DNA from 2 places in the Thalassospira sp. ABD4_177 genome. Region 2 is predicted to be linked to the other one. Evidence: predicted binding sites of a transcription regulator. Region 2 holds the regulator's gene; the other holds the start of a gene.
What was found. The regulator LexA, encoded in region 2, represses DNA repair genes until DNA is damaged. The targets are predictions, from matches to a motif close to ATGTTCTANTTTGGTTC.
Positions count from the first base shown of each region.

Region 1: the regulator LexA is predicted to act here: its motif matches at 1,550-1,566, upstream of uvrA (excinuclease ABC subunit UvrA).

Region 1 is NZ_JBSWWO010000001.1:2,574,449-2,589,791, forward strand. Features, by position in the region: gene nagA (N-acetylglucosamine-6-phosphate deacetylase) at 1-126, shown strand, start outside; gene fbaA (class II fructose-bisphosphate aldolase) at 289-1,368, shown strand; gene uvrA (excinuclease ABC subunit UvrA) at 1,577-4,411, shown strand; partial or broken gene ACXAF0_RS11820 (IS3 family transposase) at 4,492-5,594, shown strand; gene ACXAF0_RS11825 (hypothetical protein) at 5,664-6,644, opposite strand; gene trmFO (methylenetetrahydrofolate--tRNA-(uracil(54)-C(5))-methyltransferase (FADH(2)-oxidizing) TrmFO) at 6,848-8,194, shown strand; gene ACXAF0_RS11835 (hypothetical protein) at 8,251-8,844, opposite strand; gene ACXAF0_RS11840 (phytoene/squalene synthase family protein) at 8,978-9,823, opposite strand; gene ACXAF0_RS11845 (mechanosensitive ion channel family protein) at 9,829-11,001, opposite strand; gene ACXAF0_RS11850 (NAD(P)-binding protein) at 11,110-12,459, shown strand; gene ACXAF0_RS11855 (Mth938-like domain-containing protein) at 12,490-12,870, opposite strand; gene ACXAF0_RS11860 (DMT family transporter) at 12,913-13,836, opposite strand; gene secF (protein translocase subunit SecF) at 13,988-14,917, opposite strand; gene secD (protein translocase subunit SecD) at 14,937-15,343, opposite strand, start outside.
Region 2 is NZ_JBSWWO010000001.1:2,360,538-2,375,880, reverse strand. Features, by position in the region: gene ACXAF0_RS10850 (SurA N-terminal domain-containing protein) at 1-97, shown strand, start outside; gene trpE (anthranilate synthase component I) at 181-1,680, shown strand; gene ACXAF0_RS10840 (divergent polysaccharide deacetylase family protein) at 1,812-3,035, opposite strand; gene ACXAF0_RS10835 (anthranilate synthase component II) at 3,308-3,880, shown strand; gene trpD (anthranilate phosphoribosyltransferase) at 3,927-4,961, shown strand; gene trpC (indole-3-glycerol phosphate synthase TrpC) at 4,958-5,755, shown strand; gene moaC (cyclic pyranopterin monophosphate synthase MoaC) at 5,752-6,252, shown strand; gene lexA (transcriptional repressor LexA) at 6,415-7,122, shown strand; gene ACXAF0_RS10810 (ComEC/Rec2 family competence protein) at 7,215-9,215, opposite strand; gene gltX (glutamate--tRNA ligase) at 9,495-10,901, shown strand; gene ACXAF0_RS10800 (citrate synthase) at 11,012-12,319, shown strand; gene ACXAF0_RS10795 (VOC family protein) at 12,426-12,866, opposite strand; gene lpxB (lipid-A-disaccharide synthase) at 12,940-14,106, opposite strand; gene ACXAF0_RS10785 (LpxI family protein) at 14,096-14,959, opposite strand; gene lpxA (acyl-ACP--UDP-N-acetylglucosamine O-acyltransferase) at 14,940-15,343, opposite strand, start outside.

The DNA.
Region 1 (15,343 bases), 210 kb from region 2:
GCGGAATTTCTTGGGCTTGGTGATGTTCTTGGCCGGTTGGCGCCAGGTTATCAGGCCGATATGATCTTGTTTGATGATCAGTTCAATGTGTCGCAAAGCTGGATCAGGGGCGCGCAATCGACATAGTTCTTGGGAAACGCGATATTTTCCGAAAGTCTATGATGGAAAACCTTGACCTGAGAGAGCATTTAGAAGATGCATTGGGCTCTGTAACAGTTTGTATGCAGGATCCTCAGGAGATTTTGCTGTTGATCTGTTTTTACTCTGACCCCCAGGAGGAGTACCCACATGCCTTCCGTTAAACCCGGTGTTGTTACCGGTGCTGCCTACCGCGAACTCGTTGCTGCCTGCAAGCAGGACGGTTACGCCCTTCCCGCCGTCAATATTACCTCATCGAGCACAATGAACGCGGCCCTTGAAGCTGCTGCAAATGCCGGTTCCGACATCATCATTCAGCTGTCGAATGGTGGTGCGCAGTTCTTTGCCGGCAAGGGCATCAAGGATGCCGCAACGGCGCGCGTTTTGGGCGCTGTTTCTGCTGCCCGCCATGCGCAGCTTCTGGCCGAGCATTACGGCGTTGCTGTTGTCATGCATACCGACCACGCGAACCGCAAGTTCGTGCCGTGGGTCGATGAGATGCTGAAATGGAGCGAAAAAGCCTACGCCGAAACCGGCAAGGCGCTTTATAGCTCCCACATGCTTGATCTTTCCGAAGAGTCCGTTGAAGACAACCTCGCAACCTGCGAGACGTTCCTCAAACGGATGGCCGCCATCGAAATGAGCCTTGAGATCGAACTGGGCGTTACCGGTGGTGAAGAAGACGGTATCGGTCAGGAACTTGATACCTCGGTCGAGGAAATCGATCCGCGCCTGTACACCCGCCCGGAAGAAGTCGAAGAAGCCTATCGTCGTCTTTCCCCGCTGGGTCACTTCTCTGTCGCGGCCGCATTTGGCAACGTGCACGGCGTTTACAAGCCGGGCAATGTCAAGCTCCGGCCGGAAATCCTTCTGGAAAGCCAAAAATACGTTGCCGAGAAACATGGTCTTGGTGACCGTCCGCTCGACTTCGTGTTCCATGGTGGTTCCGGTTCGGAAAAAGAGAAAATCGAAGAAGCTGTCAGCTATGGCTGCTTCAAGATGAATATCGATACCGATACCCAGTTCGCCTATGCCCGTCCGGTCGGCGAATATGTCGAAGCCAATGATCGTGCTTTCAAGTATCAGGTCGATCCGGAAACCGATCAGCCCTACAAAAAGCAATACGATCCGCGCGTCTGGATCCGTGAAGCGGAACTTTCGATGGCAGCCCGCCTCGAAGAAGCTTTCAAGGACCTTGGCGCAACCGGTCGCTCGGTTACCAAAGGCTAAGCCAGAAAAAAATCTGACCTTTCCGGTCACAGGATTTATGAAGCCCGCCGGTCTTGTTCGGCGGGCTTTTTCGTGGCTCCATCATGCGCGGGATTGTTAATTGACAGTCTCCTGACAAATACTGACAGGAACTGTCAGGGGTGCGCTTGCGTATAGCGTTTGGCTCCTCTATACACTTTCCGAACAATTCAGGAACAAAAGGCCCGACATGCTGACGAAAATTTCGGTTCGCGGTGCGAAAGAACACAATCTTCAGAACATTGATGTGGAACTGCCGCGCGATTCCCTTGTGGTGATTACCGGCCTGTCGGGGTCTGGCAAAAGCTCGCTCGCGTTCGACACCATCTATGCCGAAGGCCAGCGTCGCTATGTCGAAAGCCTGTCGGCCTATGCGCGCCAGTTCCTTGAGCTGATGCAAAAGCCCGATGTCGAGTATATTGATGGTCTGTCGCCAGCGATTTCCATCGAACAGAAAACGACATCGAAAAACCCGCGTTCCACCGTCGGCACGGTGACCGAGATCTATGACTATATGCGTCTTCTCTGGGCGCGTGTTGGCATCCCCTATTCGCCGGCGACCGGCCTTCCGATTGTCAGCCAGACCGTGTCGCAAATGGTTGACCGGGTTATGGAAATGGATGAAGGCACGCGCCTTTATCTTCTGGCCCCGATCGTGCGGGGTCGCAAAGGCGAATACAAAAAGGAACTGCGTGAATTGCGCGCACGCGGCTTCCAGCGTGTCAAAATCGATCGCGAAATGTATGACATCGATGAAGCACCGGAGCTGAACAAGAAGCTCAAACACGACATTTCCATCGTAGTCGACCGCCTGATCGTCAAGGAAGGCATTTCAACCCGTCTGGCAGACAGTTTCGAGACCGCGCTTGAACTCACCGACGGCATTGTCCTGACCGAGGATGCCAAAACCGGCGACACCACCGTGTTTTCGGCAAAGTTCGCCTGCCCGGTTTCCGGCTTTACCATCGAGGAAATCGAGCCGCGTCTGTTTTCATTCAACAATCCGTTTGGCGCCTGCCCGGCATGTGATGGCCTTGGCACCCAGATGGAGTTTGATCCGATGCTGGTCGTGCCTGATGAAAGCAAGACGCTTGAGGACGGGGCTGTTGCGCCCTGGGCCAGCACGACATCGAAATATTACCTGCAGACCCTGAAGTCGGTTGCCAAGCATTTCGGGTTCAAGACCAATATCGCGTGGGAAAAACTGCCCAAGAAGGCACAGGATATCATTCTGCATGGTTCCGGTGACGAGGAAGTCACGGTGACCTATGACGATGGTTCGCGCAGCTACAAGGTTTCCCGCCCGTTCGAAGGTGTGATTCCCAACATGTCTCGGCGCTGGCGGGAAACCGACAGCCAGTGGGCCCGTGACGAACTGTCTAAATACCAGATGGTGTCAAATTGCCCGACCTGCTCGGGCAAGCGCCTGAAGCCCGAAGCATTGGCGGTTAAGGTTGATGGCTGTGATATTTCACAGGTGACCGACCTTTCGATTGCCAAGGCAGGTGACTGGTTCATCGCCCTTGAAGAGAAACTGAACGCCAAAGAAACCGAGATCGCGCGTCGTGTCTTGCGCGAAATCAATGATCGCCTGCGCTTCCTCCGTGATGTCGGTCTGGATTATCTGTCGATGTCACGCACATCAGGTACGTTATCAGGTGGTGAAAGCCAGCGTATCCGATTGGCCTCACAGATTGGGTCCGGCCTGACCGGCGTTTTGTACGTGCTTGATGAACCGTCCATCGGCCTGCATCAGCGTGACAATGACCGCCTGCTTGAGACCCTGAAACGCTTGCGTGATCTGGGGAACACGGTGCTGGTCGTGGAACATGACGAGGATGCCATTCGTGCGGCCGATTACGTCGTTGATATGGGCCCAGGTGCGGGTATCCATGGCGGCCGCATTGTTGCCGAAGGCACGCCCGAGCAGATCCAGCAAAACCCGGACAGCCTGACAGGTAAATACCTTGTCGGCGTTGAGCAGATTGCGGTTCCAAAGGAACGCCGCAAGGGCAATGGCAATGGCAAGGCGATCACTATCAAGGGTGCGACGGCCAACAACCTTCAGGGCATTGATGTCGACTTCCCGCTGGGTAAATTCATCTGCGTTACCGGGGTTTCCGGTGGCGGAAAATCAAGCCTTGTGATCGAAACGCTGTATAAGGCGCTGGCCAAGCGGATGCATAATGCGCGTCATTATCCCGGCGCACATGACGAGATCACGGGTGTCGAGCTGATCGACAAGATCATTGATATCGACCAAAGCCCGATTGGCCGAACCCCGCGTTCGAACCCGGTGACCTATACCGGCGCCTTTACGCCGATCCGTGAATGGTTCGCGCAATTGCCTGAAGCCAAAACACGCGGTTACAAGCCCGGTCGGTTCTCGTTTAACGTCAAGGGCGGGCGTTGCGAAGCCTGTCAGGGCGATGGCGTGATCAAGATTGAAATGCACTTCCTGCCCGACGTTTATGTCGAATGTGATCAGTGCAAAGGCCATCGCTATAATCGTGAAACGCTGGAAATATCGTTTAAAGGCAAGTCGATATCCGATGTCCTTGATATGACAGTCGAAGAAGGTGCGGATTTCTTCAAGGCCGTGCCATCAATCCGCGACAAGATGGAAACCCTCAAACAGGTCGGGCTTTCCTATATCCATCTGGGCCAACAGGCGACGACACTGTCCGGTGGTGAAGCCCAGCGTGTGAAGCTTGCCAAGGAACTGTCAAAACGCGCCACGGGTCGCACCATCTATATCCTTGATGAACCGACGACGGGCTTGCATTTCCATGATATCCGCAAGCTTCTGGAAGTGCTGCATACTCTTGTTGATCAGGGCAATACAGTGGTTGTGATTGAACATAATCTGGATGTTATCAAGACCGCCGACTGGATCATTGATATCGGTCCAGAAGGTGGCGATGGCGGCGGCCAGTTGGTCGGCACCGGGACACCGGAAGACATCATGGGCAATGAGCGCAGCTATACCGGCCGTTACCTGAAACGCCATCTGGGGCTTGAATAAACCAAAAGGGCAGCTTCGAGCTGCCCTTTTTTATTTTTGTGTCTCGTCCTGAAATACGTTGTCACCTATAGGAGATGACAATGTCAAAGTCAGGAGCAGCGCGTCGCAAGCGCACGCAACGTGATTACAATATGGGCTTTAAACTGGCTGTCGTGGATCAGGTCGAAAAAGGCGAGATGACCTATAAGCAGGCACAATCCCACTATGGTATCCAGGGACGCAGTACAGTCCTGAACTGGTTGCGCAAACATGGTAAGCTCGATTGGTCCATAACGAGGCAACCAGCCATGTCCCCATTGAAAGAAACACCTGAACAGAAGATCAAGCGCCTTGAAAGGGAGCTTGAAGACGAACGGATTCGCGTCATGGTGATGGATGGCATGATCACCATCATGGATGAGGAATATGGAGCCGGCCTGCGAAAAAAGTACTTATCCGAACTGCGAGAACATTACAGGCGCAAGGGCAAGTCAGTCTGAGCCGAACCTGTCGCTGTTTTGGTCTTTCAAGGCAGTCGGTTTACCAACTGCTGCAGGATGATTTACGCCGTCTTGGGATCAAGATAGGGCGTGATCGTCTGTTTGACTGGCTCAGAGAGCATCGTCTTTTGGTGAAGCCACAAAAGAATTATACCAAAACCACCCACAGCAAACACTGGATGAGAAAGCATCCAAACCTGGTGACCGGACGCAAGCCATGCCGTCCCGAAGAGATCTTTGTCAGCGACATCACCTATGTCGAGAGTGATGAAGGCGTGCACTACCTTTCGCTGGTCACCGATGCCTTTTCCCGCAAGATTATGGGACATGTGCTCAGCCACAACATGGCCGCATCCGAGGTAGTCGGGGCATTGAAACAGGCAATCAGTAACCGGATCACCAAAGAGCCGTTGATCCATCATTCTGATCGAGGCCTGCAATTTTGTTCGGGCTGCTATCAGAAGGTTCTGAGGAAGCACCAAATTACACCATCAATGACCGATGGCTATGATTGCTACCAGAATGCCTTGGCCGAGCGCATGAACGGTATTCTTAAGCAGGAGTTCCTCTTGCACCGCTGCAAAACCTTCGAGGACCTCCGTAAACTGGTCAAGGAGGCCATCGATACTTACAATACCATGCGACCGCACATCGCTTTGGGAATGCAAACACCAGAAAACGTGCATCAAAAAGCCAGCGGATGATCATCCGCTGGCTCAAGCAAAACCGTCAACGTATTTTAGGACGGCACATTGGATCGGGTTCAGACATACCTAGCCGGAATGCGTGACCCGGTCCTCGACCCGTTTGACCAGTGCTGTGCTGAGGCGTTCACTAAATCCGGACAGGAAGGCAAAGACCAAAACGATGGAAATCTGCTGACCGGCGGCAGCTGACTGACTGATCTGGTCAAGGTCATCAATCTTGTGCAGCTCATCAAGCGGGATTGGCAACATCCCTGCTCGCAACGCCAGAAGCACGATGATCGCAAAACAGAACCCCATGCAGGGCCTAAACAGGAAATTAAAGAACACAGATGCCGGTTCCATTTCATCCCACGGCACATCCTTGCCAAGTCGCATCATCATGCTGGTCAGCGCACCGATTGCGCCAAAACTGCCCACGACAAACAACAAGTCATAGCTAAACCCGAATACCTTGCCACTGCCCGTACTGATGATGTTGTCGACCTGAACAAACAGCAACACAGCAAAAACGAGCACAATCGGCGACAGCGCCAAAGCTAGGGCAGCAATCCGCAGGCTTTTGTTAAACGCCTTTTCGACCGGATTGGCCGGCGGCAAAAGTTTCGGTTTGTCTTTCTGTTCATGTTTCAGGTCATGCAGATATCCCTGCACAAAGCCATCCCGCCCCTGATTAAGCGCGAGAAGCATGATGATGGCATCGGATTGCTTGCGGTCCTGTAGTGCCGCGTTTTCGGGATCGCCTTCCTCGCGCCACCATCGCAGGAAGGCACGAATAACCATCGAAGACCGCCATCCTTGTCGCGTGGCGACTACATATTCGATCATGCCTTCAATATCGGCCGGACCAAACCCGCCCTCGCCCAAGCCACCGAACGGAAAACCAAGCCGACGCTCTTTGGGTTCGGTTTTGATTTCATCATCCTCATTTTCAGGTTCTTCACGCACCTCGATGCACTCCACATCGATGACGTGTCTTCGGCGCGGCACAAGGCCGATCACCGGACAATGGGTGGGTTCGTAACCATAAGGATGATGCGGGTAACTCATGATGCCATCTTCGCGTTATCGGGACAGAACGGCTCTGGCCTTTAAGACGCGATGGATGTGGTGTTGTGAAAATTGTTTTCCCGCCTGGCGCGATGTGAACTCGTTTGCTGATCTTGCAGTGCAATTGACTTGAAATCTGCCCCCTTGCACCGCTATGTGTGTGCCACGTTATCAAAACCCACTCTGGCAAGGAGTTCGCACACGTGAATACGGTCAAACCTGTTCATATTATCGGCGCCGGTCTGGCAGGCAGTGAAGCCGCCTGGCAATTGGCAGAAGCCGGTGTGCCCGTCATCATCCATGAAATGCGTCCGACGCGCCCGACCGATGCGCATCACACTGACAAGTGTGCCGAACTGGTCTGTTCGAACTCGTTCCGGTCTGACGACAAGGAATACAATGCCGTCGGCCTGATCCATGATGAAATGCGCCGTGCTGGATCGATCATTATGCGCTGTGCCGATCAGCACAAGGTGCCCGCGGGCGGTGCATTGGCTGTCGACCGCGAAGGTTTTTCCGAAGCCGTGACGAACGCGCTTGAAAACCATCCATTGATCACGATGGAACGCGGCGAAATTGATGGCCTCCCGCCCGAAGAATGGGAACAAACCATCATCGCAACCGGGCCGTTGACATCCGGTGCGTTGGCAGATGCCATCCGCAAGGCCACTGGCGAGGAAAGCCTGGCCTTCTTTGATGCCATTGCCCCGATTGTCTATAAGGACAGCATCGATTTCGACAAGGCATGGTTCCAGTCGCGCTATGACAAGGGCGACGGCAAGGACTACATCAACTGCCCGATGTATGAAGACGAATATAACCGCTTCATCGACGCCCTGATTGACGGCGAAAAAACCGAATTCAAGGAATGGGAAAAAGACACCCCCTATTTCGATGGCTGCCTTCCGATTGAGGTCATGGCCGAACGTGGCCGTGAAACCTTGCGCCACGGCCCGATGAAGCCGGTTGGCTTGACCAACCCGCATAATCCGACGCAAAAGCCGCGCGCAATCGTTCAGCTGCGCCAGGACAACGCCCTTGGCACGCTCTACAACATGGTAGGGTTCCAGACCAAACTGAAATACGGCGCACAGGTCGACGTTTTCCGGACTATTCCGGGCCTTGAAAACGCGGAATTCGCCCGTCTGGGTGGCATTCACCGCAATACGTTCCTGAATTCGCCACGTCTTCTGGATGGTACGCTGCGCCTCAAATCACGCCCGGACCTGCGTTTTGCCGGTCAGATTACGGGCTGCGAAGGATATGTTGAAAGTGCGGCCGTTGGTCTTATGGTCGGTCGGTTTACGGCGGCAGAAAAAGCCGGCACGGAAATCGCGGCCCCGCCGCTTGCAACCGCCATGGGCGCCCTTTTGAACCACATCACCGGTGGTGCGGATGAAAGCACCTTCCAGCCCATGAATGTGAATTTCGGCCTGTTTCCCGATCTTGAACTGACAAAACGGGTCAAGGGGCGTGATCGCAAGAAGCTCTATACTGACCGGGCCATCCCGCTATTCGATGAATGGTTGGGTGCTGTGTCGAGCGCCTAAAAGGACAAAAGCCGCATCACATCAGATGCGGCTTTTTCTTTGAACATCACGCGCGATCAGTACGGATCGGATTGCCGGGTCAGCTTGCCGGTAACATCGCGAATTTGTTCACCATCGCGGAAACGGCGAAAGACCAGATCAAGGTTTCCTTCCTCGTCAAGCGTGCGCTTGTAGACCTGCATCTCATACCCGCCTTCATCGTTGATATAGAGCGCATGAATGGTCAGCGTCTTACCAACGATCCGGGCCCAGAAGAACGGTTCGCCTTTGAGGGGATCATTGGGAACACGTTTGCCAAACAGGCCCGAACGCATCGCACTGCCATAAATATCGGCCCGTTCCGTTGCATAGAACTCGACATCCAGCGATACGTTTTTTTCACGGCCATCGGGCTTATGGATCACGGTTGACCAGTCGACGACAAAGCCGCGTTCGGTTTTTTCAATCACGACATCAAGATCACGCGCCTGAAGCTCGTTCTCGGCATGTTCGATGGTGGTCCCGTGATAAGATCCGACAAAGGGATCAATGCTGGCCGCACGCGCCGTCGAAAAGGAAATCGCAAACAGGCACAGGCTGGCAAGAAGCACAAGGCCATCAAGCCATCGCATCCGTGTCAGTGAGATCGAATTTGCCATGCCGGTACTCATCTCAGGTTCGTCCTGTGTTGCGCCCAATTTCAAAGCCTTATCAACGCTACCATGGACAGTTCGATGCTGTCCTGACCTTTGTTCTCACATTAAGAGATATTTTTGTGATGCTTATGTGGCAAGCCACATGCAATCAATATCTCTTGAGCATCCCGTTTAACGTTAAACGCAAGCTTGCCGGGCGTGCCAAACCAAACTCAGCAGAAAACGGATCAAAATCGGCCTTTGCCAGTTTGCGCAGATACCCATCGGCCAGAACAACCGGCAATGCGGCGGCGTGGGCCGTTTTTGGCAAGGCACGGCGATGTTTGCGGGCTTCATGGATCCGGTCACGTGCAAGCTTGGCCAACTCGCCGATGAAATCGCGGATTTCCTGCTTTTTGCGAAACTCGAACACATCACCTTGGGCTACTTCGTGATGGTCCATTCGGTCCTTGGGCAGATAAAGCCGTTTCGAACGCCCGTGGAAGACAATGGCGCGCATGATCCCGAGCAACCCATAGGCATTGCCGGCGAGACGTGCGGCATGTTCGGCATCCTCCCCCTCTGCCCCGAGAAGTCGTGACGCAAGGACACTCACCTGCCCCGATGTCTGATCGATATAACGATCAAGCTCCTGCTGCGTGGCGGGTTGACGATCTTCCAGATCAAACTCGCGGGCGGCCACAATGGCTTCAAGGTCGGCAACATCAAGTTGACCGTCCTTGACCAGTTCGGCGAGTGGTTCGACGACTTCGTGTTTGCGCACTTGCCCCTCGCCCAGTTCGGTCAGGGTGTCACGCCACCATTGCAGGCGGATATGGCCCAGCATGACTTCACTGACCATCTCGCGGGTTTTGGAGACTTCCTGATTAAAGGCATAGAGCGTAAACAGGGATTCGCGTTTTTCCGGTGCCGCAAACAGCGCGCACAGGAACCGGTCCCGGTCATGGCGCCGGACATAGTCGGCACAATGGGAAAGCTTGGGCGTATCGGTCATCTATCCTATCCGATCTTACGTTCGGAACGTTGATCGTCATTCGGGCTATTGGTGAGTTCCGGCATGCTTTCGACATATAGCGATTGTGACGGGAAGGCGAAAGCCGCCCCTTCTTCTTCGACAATGCGCTTGAAAGCAATGATGTGGCGATTGCGGATGTCGCGCCAGGTCACCCAGTCCGTGGTGGTCGTGAAGTAGTAAAGGTCGATATTGATCGAGCTGGCACCAAAATCCGAAAAATGAACCATCTGGGCAACATCGGTCTGCGCGACATCATCATCGTTTTTCAGGAAATCACGCAGCTTGTCGACGATGGCTTCCATCTGTTTGGCTGTTGTGCGGTATTCAAGACCGATCACCATCTTGATCCGGCGATGGGTCATGCGCGACCAGTTGATCACCGGAGAATCGACAATCTGGGCATTAGGCATGGTGACCAGCGCCTTGGCAAAGGTGCGCACCTTTGTGGCACGCAAACCAACGACCTCGACCGTTCCTTCGAAATGCGGCGTTTCGATCCAGTCGCCGCGCTTATAGAGGTTATCGGCAAAAATCGTCAGACCGCCAAAAATATTGGCAACAGAATCCTTGGCCGCCAATGCGACCGCCATCCCGGCCAGACCAAGGCCGCCGAGGAAGGCTGAAACATCGATGCCCCAGTTTTCGAGAATGATGACGCCGCCAATAACAACAATGAGCGTCTTAACACCGCGAATAAAGAACTGTCGCAGATCGTCACCAAGACCGGCGCCAAAGCGCCCAACCAGGCGATTAAGCGAAACCCCCAAGGGTTCCACAGCCCTAAACAGAGCCCAGAAGATGCAAAACGCTGCAGCAACAGAAATGGCCTCGACGACAACCGCATCGACTTCCTTAGGCAGGGACAGCACTTCGGTCGCGAAATAGGCGCCCAGCAACATGAAAAGCGCCTGCAGCGGCAGCGCAAAGGCATCGAGCACCTTGGCCATCATGCTTTGTGAGCGTTGCTGCGCAACCCGGCGCAATATCCCAAGGGCACCGCGCACCAGAACACGCTTGAAGATAAAGAACACCACCAGCACCAGAAGCGCGCCGATCAGTCTTCCGATCTCTCCGCCGCCAAGCATATCGACCCATGAATTCATGTGGCCGATCACCTCCTCGTTGAGGTTGTCCAGTTCGGTCGTGATTTCATCCATGGCTTGTAAGCTGTTCTGATGTTAAGGTTATTGCGACTTCTGACATGCTGCGACTTTGTAGCACATCGTTCTCTGGCCTTTGTATAACAACTAAATTGGCTCAGGCATATGGCATCATTTGCGTCGGGAAGCTTACACGTTATTGGCGGCGGCCTTGCCGGATCGGCACTGGCGACCTGCATGGCCGAAGATGGCTTTGACGTGACGCTTTATGACGAGGCAGAGCCATTTGAAAGTCGCTGGACACGCGGGATGCACACCGCACCCGAAAGTTATAAAACGGCCGAGCCTGAGATATTTTATGATCCGCTTGGTCTGGTGGCAGATTTTTTCGCGCGTTACCCGGAAGTCCCCAACAAACTGATCAGACCCGCCCATAGCGTGATGGGATTAAAACGCGGACGGCGCAAACCCGCCATCGTGTCCCTTGATCAGGGTGTTTCACGCGCCTTGATTTCCCGCAGGATCGGCTTTGCCGCGCGGTTTTATACCCTGCTCGCCATGTGGCAACAACGTTATGCCAGTGAAGAAAACCGGGTCGAAAGTACTTTGTCATCCGGCACATTTGAACCGGATGACAAGGCCTATCAACCGGGCACTTATCACCGCGATGCGCTTACCGTCTTGGCCGAAGTCCTGTTTTCAATGCCGGCCCACCGATGTTCGAAGGCGCTTCTGGGCCGCATATTGGTGCCGAAACTGCGGGCAATTTTGGCACAAAGCCATGAGCCGGTGTTTTCGGCAATTGACCCGATCATCCTCAATGACATCGCCCTGCCCGCCCTGCGTGAACGGTTTCTTACCGCTGGTGGCGTGATCAAGGGCCAAACCAAGCTTGGTGACATCGACAGCACGTCCGATTACGCGACAGACCTGTTATTCGAAGATGATAGTCAGGTGGTCTTGAAACCGGATGACGCCGTCGTTCTCGCCCTCCATCCCAAGCCCCTTTGTGACGCAGTGCCCGATATCGGTATTTCCCCGGCACCGGCACAACGGCGCAGCATGGCGTTTGAAATGCGCAAGCTCTTTGCCGAACCGCGTGCTTTGTTGGTCAGTGATGACATCGTCCGGGCGATCTTTTGCAATCGTCGCCACCTTCTGGTCAGCCTGAATGCCAGCTTGCATCTACCCGACACAAAGGACGCCGAACAGTTCGCCGAACTTGTTTGGCAGCGTTGTGTCTGGCTGTGCGATCAATATCTTAATCTGGATCTGGAAACCCGAACCGACAATACCGACGCCGGCGCGCACCCAAAGCATCTTTTCATTGATGCTGAGGCACCTTTTCCGGAAATGACACCCGGCATGGCCGCAACCCGTCAGCACCTGCGTGCACCGTGGAAAAACCTGTTCCTGTGCGGGGATGTTTTCCCGGTCGATCAGGCACCCGGACCCGCGGCCTTGTTTTCAAGCGTGCAAGATGTCCGGCACGAACTGCAGAGGTTCTTCGCATAAGGCTTGTCTGGCTGGACTACCTGGCCCGGACTAAACCGCAATCATCGCTGCAGCGACACGGCGGGCCTCGGCCACCAGAACATTATAGGTTCGGCACGCGGCGCCGGTATCCATCGGCTCAATAACAATACCATGTGGTTTAAGCGCCTGCCGCCAGGCCATTGGAACCTGCGTCAGCCGAGATCCCATACCAAGCAGCAGAATTTCGATATCGTCTGCGTTTTCGATCACCCGGGTAAAGGAGTCTGGCGTAATGTCCTCAGACTTCGTTACGTTCCACGAATAGACTGCTTCGGGAAACAGCAAGATCGACCCCGTTACTGTCTCTTCGCCAAACCGGAACACACCGTCACCATAACTGGTGACCAGTTTACTGCCCTCGGCAACCAAGGTACTTACTTCAAGAGACATATTGGCCCCATTTCGCCATCGTTCGATAAAGTTGGTTCGGACTTAGTCCGAATTTTGCGGTGTGTCGAGATGCTCTTCGGTAATTTTTCGACGCCACAAAATGAACAACCCGGATAAAACGACAATACCGCATCCGATCATCATTAACATGTCTGGCTTCTCGCCAAACAGGATCACACCCAATGCAATACCAAACAACAAACGGGTATACCTGAATGGCGTAACTGCGGAGACATCACCAGTGCGCATCGCTTTCATCAAAGCCGCGTAAGCAAATGCCCCCATCAGGATTGCGCCAACGAAATACAAAGAGCTTTGCGTATTCATCCAGGTGAATGCTTTTCCATCCCAAAGCGAAAACACAACACCGGCCAGAATTATGGCCACAAAGCCATAGAAACCTAGGATAGCCGTACTTAGGGATACAGGTGCAGCACGACTGGCGAGATCACGCCCGGCAAAGCCAATTGTCCCAATCACGGCGAGCAACGATAACGCAGAAAAACTGTCCGCAGTCGGGCGCAAAATAATCAGAACGCCGATCAATCCGATGATGATTGCGGCCCATCTTCTCCAACCGACTTTTTCGCCAAACAGAAGCGCGGCTCCTAAAACAACAATGATAGGTGTCGCCTGAAGAATTGCTGTCGTCGATGAAAGCGGCGTTAGTGCCAGTGCGAGGACGTAAAATAAACGTCCAATAATTTCAAACACGACCCGAATGCTCATGGCACGCGACAGCACGTCGGGATTAAGCAGACGCTTCTTCTGAATCCGGGCAACAACTGCAAACAGCAGCGCCCCTCCGACACCAAACACAACCAAGACCTGACCCACGGCATGGGTCTCTGAGGCAGCCTTGACAAACGCATCCTCAAAAGAAAACGCCACCATCGCGGCCATCATCCAGATGCTACCTATCAGATTGGCGCGGTGTTCGGGATTAGAAGCTATATGGGCTGTCATCGGTTGCCGTCAGTTTTTAATGGACTTTTTCGGCTCCCCATGGACGGAAGCTCGCGACCGCAAACGATCAGTTCCCCCAAAAGAAATGGCCAGGTTTGTTGTCTCACAAACCCGGCCATAGTGTAAATGTCTATAAATTCCAACCGAATGATCAGGCGTTGGCTTCCTGGCCTTCTTCGGCTTCCGGGATTTTGCGTTTGAGGCGCAGAACCACCAGAAGCGGCGAAGCCACACAGATCGAGGAATAGGTCCCGATCACGATGCCGAAAATCAATGCCATGGTGAAACCACGGATGGCTTCCCCACCAAACACGAACAACGCAATCAAAGCCAGCAAGGTGGTCAATGACGTCATGGTCGTACGCGCCAGTGTCGAGTTGATCGACAGATCCAGCAGATCCGGAATTTCCATCTTGCGGAACTTGCGCAGATATTCGCGGATACGGTCAAAGACAACCACCGTATCGTTGATTGAATAACCCGCGACCGTCAAAACGGCTGCCAAGGTCGCCAGATCGAACTGAACGCCGGTAATGACAAAGAAGCCAATGGTGATCAGCACGTCATGGAGCAACGCGGCAACAGAGGCGACAGCAAACTGCCATTCGAACCGCACCCAGATATAGACCATGATCAGGAACAGCGAGATCACGACCGAATAGAAACCGGCCTCCTTAAGCTCGCTCCCGACTTTCGGGCCGACGAGTTCGCTACGGCGAATGGTAACGTCTTCGCCAAGTGCCTCGGTCACGGCAGCAAGCGCTGCCATCTGGGCTTCTTCTTCGCCGTCCTGACGCTGCAACTGGATCAGAACGTCATCCGGCTCGCCGAATTCCTGAATGGAAACATCGCCAAGGCCAAGGCTGCCAAGGTTATCACGCAGTGCATTGATATCTGCCGGGCCATCGGTCTTGATTTCGACCAGTATGCCACCACGGAAATCGATGCCGAAGTTAAGTCCCTTGGTAAAGAACATGCCAACAGATGCCAGCACCATTACCAGAGACACGATATAGAAAATCTTCCGGAATTTAAGGAACGGGACGTTCACGTCATCCGGGATAAGATGTAAAGGTTTCATATCTTCCCTGTTCCCTTCCTTAAACTACCAGCTCGGTCGGACGACGGCGCTTGACCCAGGTTGCAATAAGCAAACGGGTCAGCCAGATCGCCGAGAACATCGATGTGATAATCCCGATCGCCAGCGTCACGGCAAAGCCCTTGATCGGGCCGGAACCGAAGCTGAACAGCACAAGGGCTGCGATCAGGGTCGTGATGTTGGCATCAAGAATGGTCGACATGGCACTGCGGTAACCGGCATCAATCGCATTGATGATCGTTCTGCCGTTGCGCCGTTCTTCACGGATGCGCTCGAAAATCAGCACGTTGGCATCAACTGCCATACCGACCGTCAAAACGATCCCCGCAATGCCCGGAAGCGTCAGCGTCGCCTGAAGGACTGACATCACCGCCAGAACCAGGATCAGGTTCATCATCAGTGCGATGT
Region 2 (15,343 bases):
CCTTGCGCAGTATCTCAATTACCTGAACGAGGAAATCTCGGTCAGTGTGAATAACAGCGTGATCAACGAGCTTTATCAACCAACCGCTGCAAACTGATCAGTCAACAAGGGCGACCGGAAAAATCCGGTCGCCCTTTTTCTATTTCTATCCCGACAACGCGTCTCAACATCGGACAGACCATGGAAATCAAACCGGATTTCACCAGTTTCAAGCAAAACTACGACAACGGCATTTCGCAGGTTCTCTGGACCTCGCTGACCGCTGACCTTGATACGCCGGTCTCGGCCTTTCTCAAGATCGCCGAAGGCATGCCAAACACCTATTTGCTTGAATCTGTTGAAGGCGGATCGGTTCGGGGACGGTATTCGTTCCTGGGTCTCAAGCCCGATCTGATCTGGCGCTGCTTTGGCGACAAGGCCGAGCTTAATCGCCGTGCGATGGCCGATGCCGACGCCTTCCTGGCCGAGGCTGACGCCCCGCTTGACAGCCTCAAGAAACTGATCGCCGAAAGCTATATCGAACTGCCCGACAACCTGCCGCCGATGAGTGCCGGACTGGTCGGCTATATGGGCTACGACACCGTCCGCCTGATGGAAAAGCTGCCCGACAGCAACAAGGACGAACTTGATGTACCCGATGCCATTTTCATCCGCCCGACTGTCACCGCAAGTTTCGATACCATCGAAGACACGGTTACCGTTGTCAGCCCGGTGCGCCCGGAAAACGGTATCTCGGCGGATGCAGCCTATGATCTGGCCTGCGCGCGTCTCAATGACGTGGTCCAGCAGTTCCAGCGTAACCTGTTTATCGACCGTCGCTCCAAATCCGTGCCCGACACCCTGCCCGAGCCTGCGGTCAGCGTTGATGAGGTCGGCTTCCACGACATGGTCGAAAAGGCCAAGGATTACATCCGTGCAGGCGACATCTTTCAGGTGGTGCTGTCACAACGCTACACACTACCCTATCAGCTCCCGCCTTTTGCTTTTTATCGGGCTTTGCGGCGGATCAATCCGTCGCCCTTCATGTTCTATCTTGATATCGGCGGTTTTCAGGTCGTCGGCGCCAGCCCGGAAATCCTTGTGCGTCTGCGCGACGGCGAAGTCACCATTCGCCCGATTGCCGGTACCCGTCGGCGCGGCAAAACGCCCGATGACGACAAGATCATGGCGCAGGACCTGCTTGATGACCCCAAGGAACGCTCGGAACATCTGATGCTGCTCGACCTTGGTCGCAACGATGTCGGGCGCGTTTCCAAACCGGGGACTGTGCGTGTCACCGACCGAGAACAGATCGAATACTATTCCCACGTCATGCATATCGTCTCTAACGTGGTCGGTCAGATTGACGAAACCAAATATGACGCCATGGACGCGCTCAAGGCCGGCTTCCCGGCAGGCACCGTTTCGGGCGCGCCCAAGGTCCGCGCCATGGAAATCATCGATGAACTGGAATCGGTCCGCCGTGGCATCTATGCCGGCTGCATCGGCTATATCTCGGCCGACGGCTCGATGGATACCTGTATTGCGCTCCGCACCGCCGTCATCAAGGACGAGAAAATCCATATTCAGGCCGGGGCCGGTGTCGTCGTCGACAGCAAACCGGAACTTGAACATAAGGAATGCCAGAACAAGGCAGGCGCCCTGATGGCGGCTGCGCGCGAAGCCCATCGCTTCGCGTGACGGGAACAAACCATAACAAAGATGAAAACCGTCATTCCGGGCGAAGCGAAGCGTAGACCCGGAATCCAAACAGCGTTGCTACCGTTGTGGATTCCCACCTTCGTGGGAATGACGATTTGTTCAGGTTAAGGTTAGCCAGTCACACTCTGCATTGATCGGCGCAGAACATCTGTAATCGGGACCAGCTCGAACCCCTTGGCCTGAATTTCAGGAATCCATTTCGCAAGCGCGCCAAGCGTCCGATCGCGTGGATGTCCAATGGCGATGGCATATCCCTGTTTGCTGGCCACCCGTTCGATTTTATCAAGCATCTCAGCAATCTTGGCAGCATCGTCTGCATCATCGATAAACACATCACGCGTCAGAGCCGGAACACCAAAACTGCCCGCTGTGGAGTAGGCAACAGACTTTGCACTGGTGCGGGAATCGAGGAACATCAGTCCACGGGACTTCATGACTTCCATGACCATTTTCATATGGGCGGGGTCCGATGTAAACTTGCTGCCCATATGGTTGTTCACACCGACATAGCCATCGAACTGATCCAGCATCCAGTTCATTTCCGACAGAACCTTGTCACGACCATCGCTGACATACAGGGCATGTGGCCCCGGATCAACCGCACTGGAGGACGGCTCCATGGGCATATGCAGCATCACTTCATGCCCGGCCTTGCGCGCCGCATCGACCTGTGGCTGCAAATCCCGGGCATAGGGTAGATAGGAAATCGTGATCGGCCCCGGAAGCTCGACCGTTTTGGCAGTGCGCGGCTGATCAAGGCCTGCATCATCGATCACAATCGCGATCACCGGCTTGTCCCCGGTATCCTGTGTCAGGGCGGCATATTTCCGCCACGGCTGATCCATGGCGGCAACCGACGAACCTGGCACATCATTGCCGCTGTCACCCGGAAGGATATCACCAGCTTGGGCGGGCTTGCGGGACTCTGGGGCCGGGACATAGTTGGCCAGACCTGGTTCACTCTGCCCACTTGATGCACCAGAACCGTCATTCTCGCCAACGAGATATCCCGTGCGTCCACGCTCGGAGACCGACGCCTTATCCGAAAGCGTGTAATCCTTGCGCAGCATCGGGGTCGGTTCGGGGTCAGCCAGCGCATAATTTGGTGCGCCCTGATCCGAAGCACGGCCAATTTCATCGGATGCGCGATCAAGTTCAAGCATGCTGCCAACCGCAATGATGGCCGAAAGCGTACCCGCAACAAAGGCCCCGCCCAGCATCAGGCGACCAATACCACCCGTTTTCTTGTTCGGGGCGGTCTTTTTACGGTTGGATTTCTTGGGTGCCGCCTTTTTACGTCTGGCGGTCGTTGCCCGGGTTGCCCGGCGTGCCACGCTGTGGTCTCCAGTATTCGTTTGCTGGGATGCTCGTAGCGGCTGTTTCGTTGATTGAACAGCCCCTTCCCATATGGTGATTATATACCGATCACGTCGGCTTGTGTTTTCACGTTTTTAAAACGGTTCTGGTTAGCGCACGGTTAAAGGATTACACCTCGCGTGATCAAAGACGCGCCAGAGGCTAAAAAAGCCTTGCTCTGCTTCTGCTTGACGTAGCGACAATGGCGTTTATTCTCTGCCGATCTTAATGTGCATGAGCCTGCTTTTTTATGTATCTCCTCATCGATAATTACGACAGTTTCACATTCAATCTGTGGCACTATCTGCGCGAACTCGGCCCCGAGGTCGAAGTGCGCCGCAACGATGAGGTCAGTGTTGAAGAAGCCATGGCGCTTAATCCCGAAGGGATTGTGATTTCGCCGGGCCCGTGCGACCCGGAACGTGCCGGCATTTGCCTTGATCTGATCAAGGCGGCGGCGGGCAAGGTCAAGCTGCTTGGCGTTTGCCTTGGCCATCAATCCATCGGTCAGGCCTTTGGCGGCAAGGTCATTCGCGCGCCTGAATGCATGCACGGCAAGACCGATGCGATGACCCATTCCGGACAAAGCGTCTTTGCGGGCCTTCCCAGCCCGTTTGAAGCCACCCGCTATCATTCATTGGTGATCGAGCGCGAAACTTTGCCCGACAACCTTGAAATCACCGCCCAAAGCGGAGATGGTCTGATTATGGGCGTGCGTCACAAAAACCATCAGATTCATGGCGTTCAGTTCCATCCCGAAAGCATTGCTTCGGAACATGGACACGCCCTATTGAAGAATTTTATCGACTATACCAGTGCCTGACCCATAGTGCCCAACACGCACTGGACCGCAAACCAAGGAAGACCCGATGTCGACTGATCATGATCTGAAGCCAATTCTGGCCAAAGTCGCAGATGGCGAAAAACTGACCGAAAGCATGGCCGAAGGCGCCTTTAACGTGCTGATGTCCGGTCAGGCGACGCCGTCGCAGATGGGGGCTTTCCTGATGGGGTTGCGACTGCGCGGTGAAACCATCGATGAAATCACCGGCGCGGCCCGTGTCATGCGTGAAAAGGCCACCGGCATCATTGCCCCGGAAAACGCGGTTGATACCTGCGGCACCGGCGGTGATGGCAGCGGCACCTATAACATTTCGACCGGGGCGGCCATCGTTGCCGCCGCCGCTGGCGCCACGGTTGCCAAGCATGGCAACCGCGCGGCATCGTCGAAATCGGGCTCGGCGGATGTTCTGATGGCGCTGGGTGTCAATCTTGATGCCGATATGAAGCTCCTTGAAAAGGCGCTGAAAAAGATCAATCTTTGCTTCATGATGGCCACCCGCCATCATTCGGCGATGCGTCACGTGATGCCGACCCGCGTTGAAATGGGCACGCGCACGATCTTTAACCTGCTGGGCCCGCTCGCCAACCCGGCCAAAACCAAACGTCAGGTTCTTGGTGTCTTTGGTAAACAGTGGGTCGAACCGATTGCCCATGTGCTTAACCGTCTTGGCTCCGTCCACGCTTGGGTTGTGCATGGTCATAGCGGCCTTGATGAAATCTCGACCACCGGCCCGACCTTTGTCGCCGAGGTCAAGGACGGCACCGTCACCACCTTTGAAATCAATCCGGGCGATTTCGGCCTTGAAACCGCAACGCTTGACGACCTCAAGGGTGGCGATGCCGATGAGAATGCCAAGGCGATCACGGACCTGCTCGCCGCCAAGAAAGGCCCGTACCGTGATATCGTTCTGATGAATGCGGGTGCGGCGCTTGTCGTCACCGGCATTGCCAGCGATCTGGCCGATGGAATCAAAAAGGCCGCAGACGCGATTGATAGCGGCAAGGCTGCCGAAACCCTTCAGGGCCTTGTAGACATTACGAACGAAGGAACCCCGGCGTGAGCGACGTACTGACCAAAATCTGCAACGACAAGCGCGATCATGTCGCGGCCTGCAAGGCGCGCACGTCCCTTGCCACGCTTGAGGCCGAGGCAAAAACACAATCCGCGCCGCGTGGCTTCATCAACGCACTTGAAACCAGTGTTGCCGATGGCCGTTATGGTCTGATTGCCGAAATCAAGAAGGCATCCCCGTCCAAAGGCCTGATCCGCCCGGACTTCAATCCGCCTGAACTCGCCAAGGCCTATAAGGCTGGCGGGGCAAGCTGCCTGTCGGTTCTGACCGACATCCCCTATTTCCAGGGCGATGACAGCTATCTGGTCGCCGCCCGCGCAGCGGTCGACCTTCCCGCCCTTCGCAAGGATTTCATGATCGATCCCTATCAGGTGACCGAGGCCCGCGCACTTGGTGCGGATTGCATCCTTCTGATCATGGCCGCCCTTGAAGACAGCCTGGCCGCCGAACTTGAAGATGCCGCGCACAGCCTTGGCATGGACGTCCTGATCGAGGTGCACAATGCCCCGGAACTTGAACGTGCGCTGAAGCTCAAATCACGTTTGCTCGGCATCAACAACCGCAATCTCAAGACCATGGAAACCTCCCTCACCACGACCGAGGAACTGGCAAGCATGGTCGGCGGTGGTCGCCTGCTAGTGGCCGAAAGCGGCCTGTTTACACCGGACGACCTGGCCCGCATGGCAAAGGTTGGCGCCCAGTGCTTCCTGATCGGTGAAAGCCTGATGCGTCAGGACGACGTCGCAACCGCCACCCGCAACCTGCTCGGCCTTGCGGCCTGATCAATACTGGACCGAAAATGGCAGACAAGCTTTCCCATATTGACGCCGGTGGCAATGCAGTGATGGTCGATATCTCGGCCAAGGCGGAAACTGCGCGCATCGCGATTGCCAAGGCACGGGTTCTGATGTCGTCGGAAACCGCAAAACTGATTGCGGACCGTGGCCATAAAAAGGGTGATGTTCTTGGCATCGCCCAATTGGCCGGGATCATGGGGGCGAAAAAGACCCCCGATCTGATCCCGCTCTGTCATCCCCTGCCCCTGACCTCGGTCACGGTCGACCTTGAGCTTGCGGAAGACGTTGATGCAGTCGATATCACCGCCACCTGCAAGACAACCGGCAAGACCGGTGTCGAGATGGAGGCGCTTACCGCAGCATCAGTTTCCGCACTCACGGTTTTTGACATGTGCAAGGCGGTTGACAAAAGTATGAGGATTACCGATTTGCGGGTCACCCGGAAAGAAGGTGGCAAGTCGGGGACCTTTACGGCGGACTAACATCCTGTCCTGTTTCACGGCCCAATATTCATATTTTTTGAAAAATTGCCGCGATTATTCGGTTTTTGCGTTTAATCGTACAGAGCCGCTTGACCCGCGAAAAGAACTAAAGTAGAACATTTATGTATCCTTTTTGTTCTTTTTACAGGTTCGGGAAATATCATGCTGACGCGCAAGCAATATGAGTTGCTGGTCTATATAGACAATTACCTTCGCGATCACGGGATTTCGCCCTCTTTCGATGAAATGAAAGAGGCCCTGAACCTTAAATCCAAATCCGGCATTCATCGCCTGATTACGGGCCTTGAGGAACGCGGTTTCATCCGCCGCCTCGCCCATCGGGCCCGCGCGCTTGAAGTGGTGCGCCTGCCTGAAAACAATGAAGATGACGGTCCAGAAACGCCCAACAACGTGACGTCAATCGCCAGCGCACGAAAGGCCCCGCACCGGCCCGCCACAGTGCCAACCGCCTTCTCCGAGGCAGGGGAATCCATCGGTCTGCCACTATATGGCCGGATTGCTGCGGGCACGCCGATCGAGGCGCTGCGTGATCAAAGCACCATGGTACAGGTTCCTGCGGCCCTACTTGGCAGCGGCGATCACTACGCGCTTGAAGTTTCGGGTGATTCTATGGTTGAGGCTGGCATTCTTGATGGCGATACCGTCCTGATCCAGCGTTGCGAACAAGCCCATGACGGCACTATTGTGGTTGCCCTTGTTGATGATGCCGAAGCCACCCTGAAGCGCCTGAAACGTGGCCGTGGTGAAGTGCTGCTTGAACCCGCCAACGCACGCTATGAAACCCGCGCCCTGTCGCCGGATCGCGTGCAAATTCAGGGCCGTCTGGTCGGGCTGCTGCGTCAGTACTGATTGATCACTCAATATTCCGAACAACATACGCCCGGCGCCTTTGCCCGGGCGTTTTGTTTTCTAACGACTATGGCTGATATCGACGTAGGCGCTTAGCGCCCTGCTCTGCCGCCAATGATGATCCAGGGCCAATTACCGCTGTCTTCACGCACCGTTTTGATTATCGGCTGTCGGTCGGGGTTTGTTGGCAGCTTGACGGCCACACCGCCCTGCCACCACAGCACATCATCATCAATCACCATACGCGCCCCAGACACCTGACAGCTGTTAGGCAGATCGGTTTGTTGGTTGACGACGATATCGGCATTGCGACAGGCATAAAACGGATTGCTGATGCGGCTGGCGACAATGATCTGTGATGGAATGCCGTCCGCACTGACAGCAACGCTACAGGGATCATTTTGGCATGCCTGAACGCTGTGTGCTGCCTGTTCCGGGCGAATACCAAAGCGGTTCATCCAGATATCTTTCTGAAAGTCATTCAGCCGGGAGGATGTGTGCAGGATACCGGTATCCGGATCATAGATTGCAAAGCTTTCACGATCCCCCGAGATCAGGATTTCAGGTTCCTGATGGGTTATCTGAAAAATGAAGGCAGCCGCGATCACAGGCAGTACCGGGAGGATCATCACCTTGTCGCACCAGATGACAATCCATGCCAGTGCGAGCAACCCCAAAGCGACCGCCAACATATCAAGGCCCGCGACATACCAAAGCCCCCAGTTTTGGGCTGCGACCAGATCAGCGGTTTCCAGCAAAGCAATCAGCCCGGGCTTCATCGCCGCCAGGGACAGGCCGGATAATCCAAGCGGGATCAGCGCCAAGGTCACGACGATCCAGGGCATCACCCAGAAAGCCATTACCGGAATGGCGACCAGATTGGCCAAGACGCCAAGCATGGAAATGCGCCCGAAATGATAGCCAATGATCGGCGCGGTCACGGCCGTTACAATCAGACTGGTCAGAAGCAAACCGGCAAGATAAAGACCACCTCGCTCATACCAGGACAACATCCCTTGTCGGTCCAGCCAACGCCGCCCCGGCCCGTCATAAAAGGCGACAAGCGCGCCAACAGCGGCAAAAGATAACTGGAAACTGGCCCCCAACACGGCATCAGGCCGCAGGAGCAGCACCACGATGGCCGCGACCCCGACCAGCCGAAGGGATATGGCGCGGCGATCCAAGAGCAATGCCAACCAGACAACGAGCAACATGACAAAGGCACGCTGGGTCGGGATGGTGGCCCCCGATAACCCAAGATAAACAAGCCCCGCCAGCATCGCGGCCATCGCCGCCCATTTCTTGATCGGATAACGCAGGGCAATTGCCGGAATGGCAGCCAACCCGAAACGGATCAGGAAAAACACCGTCCCGCAGAGCAACCCCATATGCAGACCGGAAATCGCCAGCAAATGTGCAAGACCGGATTTTCGAAGGTTATCGGCAATTTCCGGGGTGACTTCGCCGCGCTCCCCAATGATCAGCGCCTTTGCAATTCCAGTTTCCGGTCCGCGCATTTCATTGCTAATAGAGGCTGATATATATTGACGTGCTCTTTCAATATAAACAAATAACGCATTGTTATTGATTGATTTATCATTCTTCAAAACTTCGAACTGTCGCCCGAACACAAACCCGGATGCGCCGATATCGCTGAAATAGAGGTTGCGCGAAAAATGCGGATCACCGGGCACAGAGGGCGGACGCAGTGGAAAGAGCCGCGCGCTTGCGCGGACCTGATCACCAATCGCAAGCACACTATCGCCCAGAAAACTGAGCCGGACATTCCAGTTCAATTGATCGTTTGCAATGCCTTCAATTTCGGATGGCTCAACAGTTGCACGGATCCGGCCGTTGCGTGGTTCCAGCCCGATAATGGTGCCAGTGACCTCCATCACATAAAGCGTTTTGGTTGGAATATCATCGGGGCCAAGTTCGGTATGAACCGCACTTGTCAAAGCCCCGAAAGCCATGCTGGCAAGCAGTTGAAAGACAAAGGCCACGATGGCAATGCGCCGCGACATCCAGAATGCACAGGCCAAAAGAATCACGGCCAGACCAATCTGACCGGCACCAACACGCGCAGGGAGCAAGAAATACGCTGCACAGCCCAACCCAAAGAATATAACCGACGTTAGAAACCACTTATTTCTTTGGCTTGTAACAACAAAATTAATTTGCGAAAGGATCATCGCAAATATTTGAATTAATTGAATTTTACTTGCCGCCCTACGACGAATGTCCAATAGCCCGCCTGCCGCATAGTTTCTATCTAACATCCGCTGTGGTGCAACAGCGTGTCATTTGTGCTATAGCCTGCACGCTAAAAGTCCCCAGTACAAGCGACAACATCCAAATAACGGATAGATTGAATGACGGTTGTTACCCGTTTTGCCCCGTCTCCGACCGGGTTTTTACATATCGGCGGCGCACGCACCGCACTTTATAATTGGCTTTATGCCAAACATACCGGTGGCAAGTTCCTGCTCCGGATCGAGGATACCGACCGTGAACGTTCAACGCCCGAGGCCGTCGAGGCCATTTTTGACGGCTTGAACTGGCTTGGCCTGACCGCTGACGAAGAACCGACTTTCCAGTTTTCGCGTCGCGACCGCCATGCAGAAGTTGCCCAACAGCTCCTTGATGCCGGGAAAGCCTATTATTGCTATTGCTCGCAAGAAGAGCTGACGGCGATGCGCGAAAAAGCCCGCGCCGAAGGCCGTCCGATGAAATATGACGGCACCTGGCGTGACCGTGACGCATCCGAAGCGCCCGAAGGTGTGAAACCGGTCGTACGCGTGAAAGCGCCGCAGGAAGGCGGTGCGGTCATCAATGATCAGGTTCAGGGTGAAGTTCGTGTCAGTAACGAGCAGCTTGATGATTATGTCATCCTGCGCGGCGACGGCACCCCCACCTACATGCTGTCCGTTGTGGTCGATGACCACGACATGGGTGTAACCAACGTTATTCGTGGTGATGACCACCTGACCAACGCGTTCCGCCAGAAAGTCATTTATGACGCCATGGGGTGGGACGTTCCGACCTTTGCGCATATCCCGCTTATCCATGGCCCGGACGGTGCGAAACTGTCCAAACGTCATGGTGCGCTTGGTGTTGACGCCTATCGCGATGAGATGGGTTTCCTGCCTGAAGCAATCAATAACTATCTTCTGCGTCTTGGCTGGGGCCATGGCGATGATGAGGTTATCTCGACCGAGCAGGCGATTGAATGGTTTGACATTACCGATGTCGGCAAAGGTGCGGCGCGCTTTGATTTCGCGAAGCTGACCAACCTTAATGGCATCTACCTGCGTCAGGCCGATGACAGCCGCCTTGTAGACGAGATCGCACCGCTGATAGCCAAGCAGATTGGCGTTGACGGTCTTGATGCATCGCAAAAAGAAATCTTGATCAACGGCATGTCAGGCCTTAAAGAAAGGGCCAAGACTCTCACCGAGCTCGCCGACTCTTCGGCCTTCTACGTTACTGACGGCGTCAATTCCGTTAACGAGAAAGCCCAGTCCCTGATTGATGGTGCACCTGAAGGTCTGTTCAAGGAACTGGCCAACAGCCTGGAAGCGCTTGATAGCTGGACGGAAGAGGACGTTGACGCAAGTGTTCGTGCCATCGCCGAGAAGTTCGAGTTAAAGCTTGGCAAAGTTGCGCAGCCCTTGCGGGCGGTGCTTACAGGCTCCAACTCTTCACCAGGCATCTTCGAAGTAATGATTGTGCTTGGCAAGACACAAACGCTGAAACGCATTCGCCATTTTGATGCATAACAACAGCGAATTAAGAAAAACTAATAACCCGTTTGCGCTTTGTGCGCCGCAGCATTATGCTGCACACAACTTGAAACCGTGTTCGTTCAAACAGGGAAGGAAAAATAGTCATGGCATCTAATTCCAAGACTTCCCACACCGTGACAATGACCGACAATGCCACTGGCAAGTCGTTCGAGATGCCGGTGCTTGAGGGTAGCGTAGGCCCGTCTGTCATCGACATTCGCAAGCTCTATGCAGAAACCGGATACTTCACTTATGACCCGGGTTTCACTTCGACCGGCTCCTGCCAGTCCGAACTGACCTACATTGATGGCGACGTTGGTATCCTGCGTCACCGTGGTTATGCAATTGACGAACTCGCAGAAAATGCCGACTTCCTCGAAGTCTGCCATCTGCTGCTTTATGGTGAGCTGCCGAACGCCACCGAGAAAAGCCAGTTCGAAAACGACATCACCATGCACACCATGGTCCACGAACAGATGCGCAACTTCTATAACGGCTTCCGCCGTGACGCGCATCCGATGGCCATCATGGTTGGCGTTATCGGTGCAATGTCTGCATTCTACCATGACAGTACCGACATCAATGACCCGCAGCAGCGCCTGATTTCGGCTTATCGCCTGATTGCGAAAATGCCGACCATTGCTGCGATGGCATACAAATATTCGATCGGTCAGCCGTTCCGTTATCCGAACAACAAACTTGGTTATGCAGAAAACTTCCTGCAGATGATGTTCGGTAACCCGTGCGAAGATTACGAAGTCAATCCGGTTCTGGCCAAAGCAATGGACCGTATCCTGATCCTGCATGCCGACCACGAACAGAATGCTTCGACCTCGACCGTCCGTCTGGCCGGTTCTTCGGGTGCCAACCCGTTCGCATGTATCGCTGCTGGTATCGCATCCCTTTGGGGTCCGGCACATGGCGGCGCGAACGAAGCCGTTCTGAAGATGCTCAACGAAATCGGCGATGTGAAAAACATTCCGGAATTCGTTGCAAAAGCAAAAGACAAGAACGATCCGTTCCGTCTGATGGGCTTTGGTCACCGCGTTTACAAAAACTACGATCCGCGCGCCAAGGTCATGCAGGAAACCTGCCACGAAGTTCTCAAGGAACTCAACATTCAGGATCCGCTGCTTGACGTTGCCCAGGAACTGGAACGCATCGCACGTGAAGACGAGTACTTCATCGAGAAGAAACTCTACCCGAACGTCGACTTCTATTCGGGCATCATCTTCAAGGCGATGGGCATCCCGGTCAGCATGTTCACCGTGCTGTTCGCTGTTGCACGTACCGTTGGCTGGATTTCCCAGTGGAAAGAGATGATCGAAGATCCGTCTCAGAAAATCGGTCGTCCGCGTCAGCTGTTTACCGGCATCGAAGAACGTCCGTTCGTTCCGGTCAACAAGCGCTAAGCCGCGTCGACAAAGACCAGACAAAAGAAAAGGCCCGGATTTTTCCGGGCCTTTTTTATGTTTCAGGGCAGGTTTCCCCTTCCCCAACAAACCTACATTTGCACGCTTACCAGCTGCCGGTGTTTTCCATGCTGGCCCATGGTTCTGCCGGTGCGAGGTTATCACCCTTTTGCAGGAACTCGATGGAGATGCCATCCGGGGAGCGCACAAACGCCATACGGCCGTCGCGCGGCGGGCGGTTGATGGTCACACCCGCATCCATCAGTTTCTGGCAAGTGGCATAGATGTCGTCAACTTCATAGGCCAGATGCCCGAAGTTGCGGCCACCCGAATAGCTTTCCGGGTCCCAGTTATAGGTCAATTCAAGCTCAGGCGCCTTGACGGATTTGGCACTTTCCACGTCAGCCGGTGGTGCAAGATAAATCAGGGTGAAACGGCCCTGCTCGCTTTCGATGCGGCGGGTCTCTTGCATCCCAAGAAGGTCACAATAGAACTTCATCGATTCATCGACATTCTCGACACGTACCATCGTGTGCAGGTAGCGCATAACACTCTCCGTTATGAATTGTTCAATGCGAAGAACCTAATTGCAATGCTGCCTTGATGCCAGCCGTAAGAGCTTATTTTTTGGCGATGATTTTCAAAATCTGATCGGCGGCCTTTTCACTGGGTGGGCGATCCCCAAACCCGAGCAAGGTGCAGGCCTTATCAAAACCTTCGATCTGCGCGCTTCTTTCCGGGCCGTCTGCCATCAGGGCATCAAGGCGCGGAATAATGTTCTTTGCCTTGCAGTTTTCCTGAAGGAACTCGGGGATCAGCTTATTGCCAAGCACCAGATTGACGATGGTGACGGTATCAATCTTGATCAGACGTTTGGCAATCCAGCCGGTAATTGCGTTGACCTGATAAGCAATCACATGCGGGACACCGGCAATGGCGAGTTCCAATGACACCGTTCCCGATGCAGCCAAGGCCGCATTCGCAGCCGCAAAGGCGTCATGGCGGTCCTGATCGGTGGTGACGACAATCGGATCAAGCGGCCATGATTGCATTTCCTCGGTGACCGTATCGGCCACCTTGCTGACGGTCGGGACAACGATACGTGCATCGGGATATTTGGCCGCGATATCGTCGATCACCTCTTTGAAGACTGGAAGCAGGCGTTTGACTTCGGAATTGCGGCTTCCGGGCAGAACCGCGAGAAGCTTTTTATCGGCGCTCAGGCCATGTTGGGTGCGAAATCGTTCCGCATCACCGTCACTGCGCTCTTCGACCGCTGAGTGGCCGATAAAGGTGGTTGGCAGGCCTTCCTTTTCGAAATAGGGCGGCTCAAACGGCAGAAGTGCGAGAAGATGATCAAGAAAGCCGGCGATTTTCTTGGCCCGGCCTTCGCGCCATGCCCAGACCGATGGTGCGACATAATGCACCAGCGGGATGCCTTTTCCCTTTAGCTTCTTGCCAACCCGGAAACTAAAATCCGGGGCGTCGATGGTTATGACGACATCGGGTTTTTCGGATTTGGCGAAGTCAGCAGTCTGGGAAATGCGTTTGAGCAAATGTGGGATATGAGGCACGACCTCCGTCAGGCCCATGACCGACATTTCGTTCATCGGAAACAGGCTTTTGAGGCCTTCGCGCTCCATACGCGGGCCACCTACACCAATGAAACGAATATGATCCTGCTTGGCCTTTAGCGCCGCCATCAGGCGACCACCCAGCTGATCCCCGGATGCCTCACCGGCAACGAGCATGATTTTCGGGCCAAGTGAAGCGGTTTCATCCGCCATGGGCGCCTTCCCCATCTGGCAGCGTCAGACCGACAACAAAAAGGCCCAACGCATCTGCACGGGCAATCACAGCCGCGCGGTCAATGATCATGGTGCAGCCTGCCAGCAACGCCACACCGCGCAAACCGGCCTTGTGGGCCTCTTCGATCGTGGTCATGCCGATGGCCGGCAGATCAAGTCGCTTGTCTTGCTGAGGCTTGGAAGATTTTACCAACACACCACCAACGCCATCGCGCTTATAGGTCGCGGAGCGGCGGACCATTTCATCGGTACCCTCGATGGCCTCAAGCGCCAGAACCAGCCCCTGCTGCACAACGCATCCCTGTCCGACATCGGCTTGCCCCAGTGTGCGGGCAACCGCAAGGCCATGGCGGGCGTCCGAAACAGCCTGTTCATCGGGTTTGACCGCGCCAAGCACGCCTTCTTCAACCGCCAGATCGCCAAGAATTTCATGGGCGCCCAGCAGGCGGAAACCTTCGCGTTCAAGCTCTTTGCCGACGAGGCGCAGCAAGCCGTCATCGCCAAGCGCCTTGGAGCCGACCTTCATCAGAAGTTTGGCAGCGCGCCAATCCGGGCGGATGGAGGAGAAGCTTGGACGCGCAACCTTGCCCGCCAAGACCACGTCCTGACAGTTTGCATCGCGCATGGCATCAAGGATTTTGGCCGCAGCGCCCAGGCGTGCGGTCACAGTCGGATAGTGATCGAGTTCCGGATCATCTGCATAGCCATCAAGTTTGACGATGCAGATATTGCGCCCTGCCGTGGTGACAGCGGCGGCCAAACGGGCGGGAAGCGCCCCGCCCCCGGCAATAATCCCCAATTTTGGCTGCGGATTATCCTGCGGAGCTGTCATATTTTGGCGTGCATACGGAACGCATGCTTTCCGCTTTGAGGAAGTCGATGATTTCCATGACCGGTCCAACGCCCTCGAAGTCTGTTGCGACTTCTTCGACACGCTCAGCCAGGGTGCCCTCCTGGGCAAACAACAGGCGATAGGCCTTGCGCAGGGAGTGGATCGTTTCGCGATCAAATCCGCGACGTTTCAGACCAATGATGTTCAGACCCGACAAATAGGCACGGTTACCAATGACCGAACCGTAAGGAATAATGTCGCTTTCAACGCCGGTCATGCCGCCAATCATCGCATGTTTGCCGATGCGCACGAATTGGTGCACAGCCGACAGGCCCCCGACAATCGCGAAATCCTCGACCAGGACATGGCCGGCCAGCGTCCCGT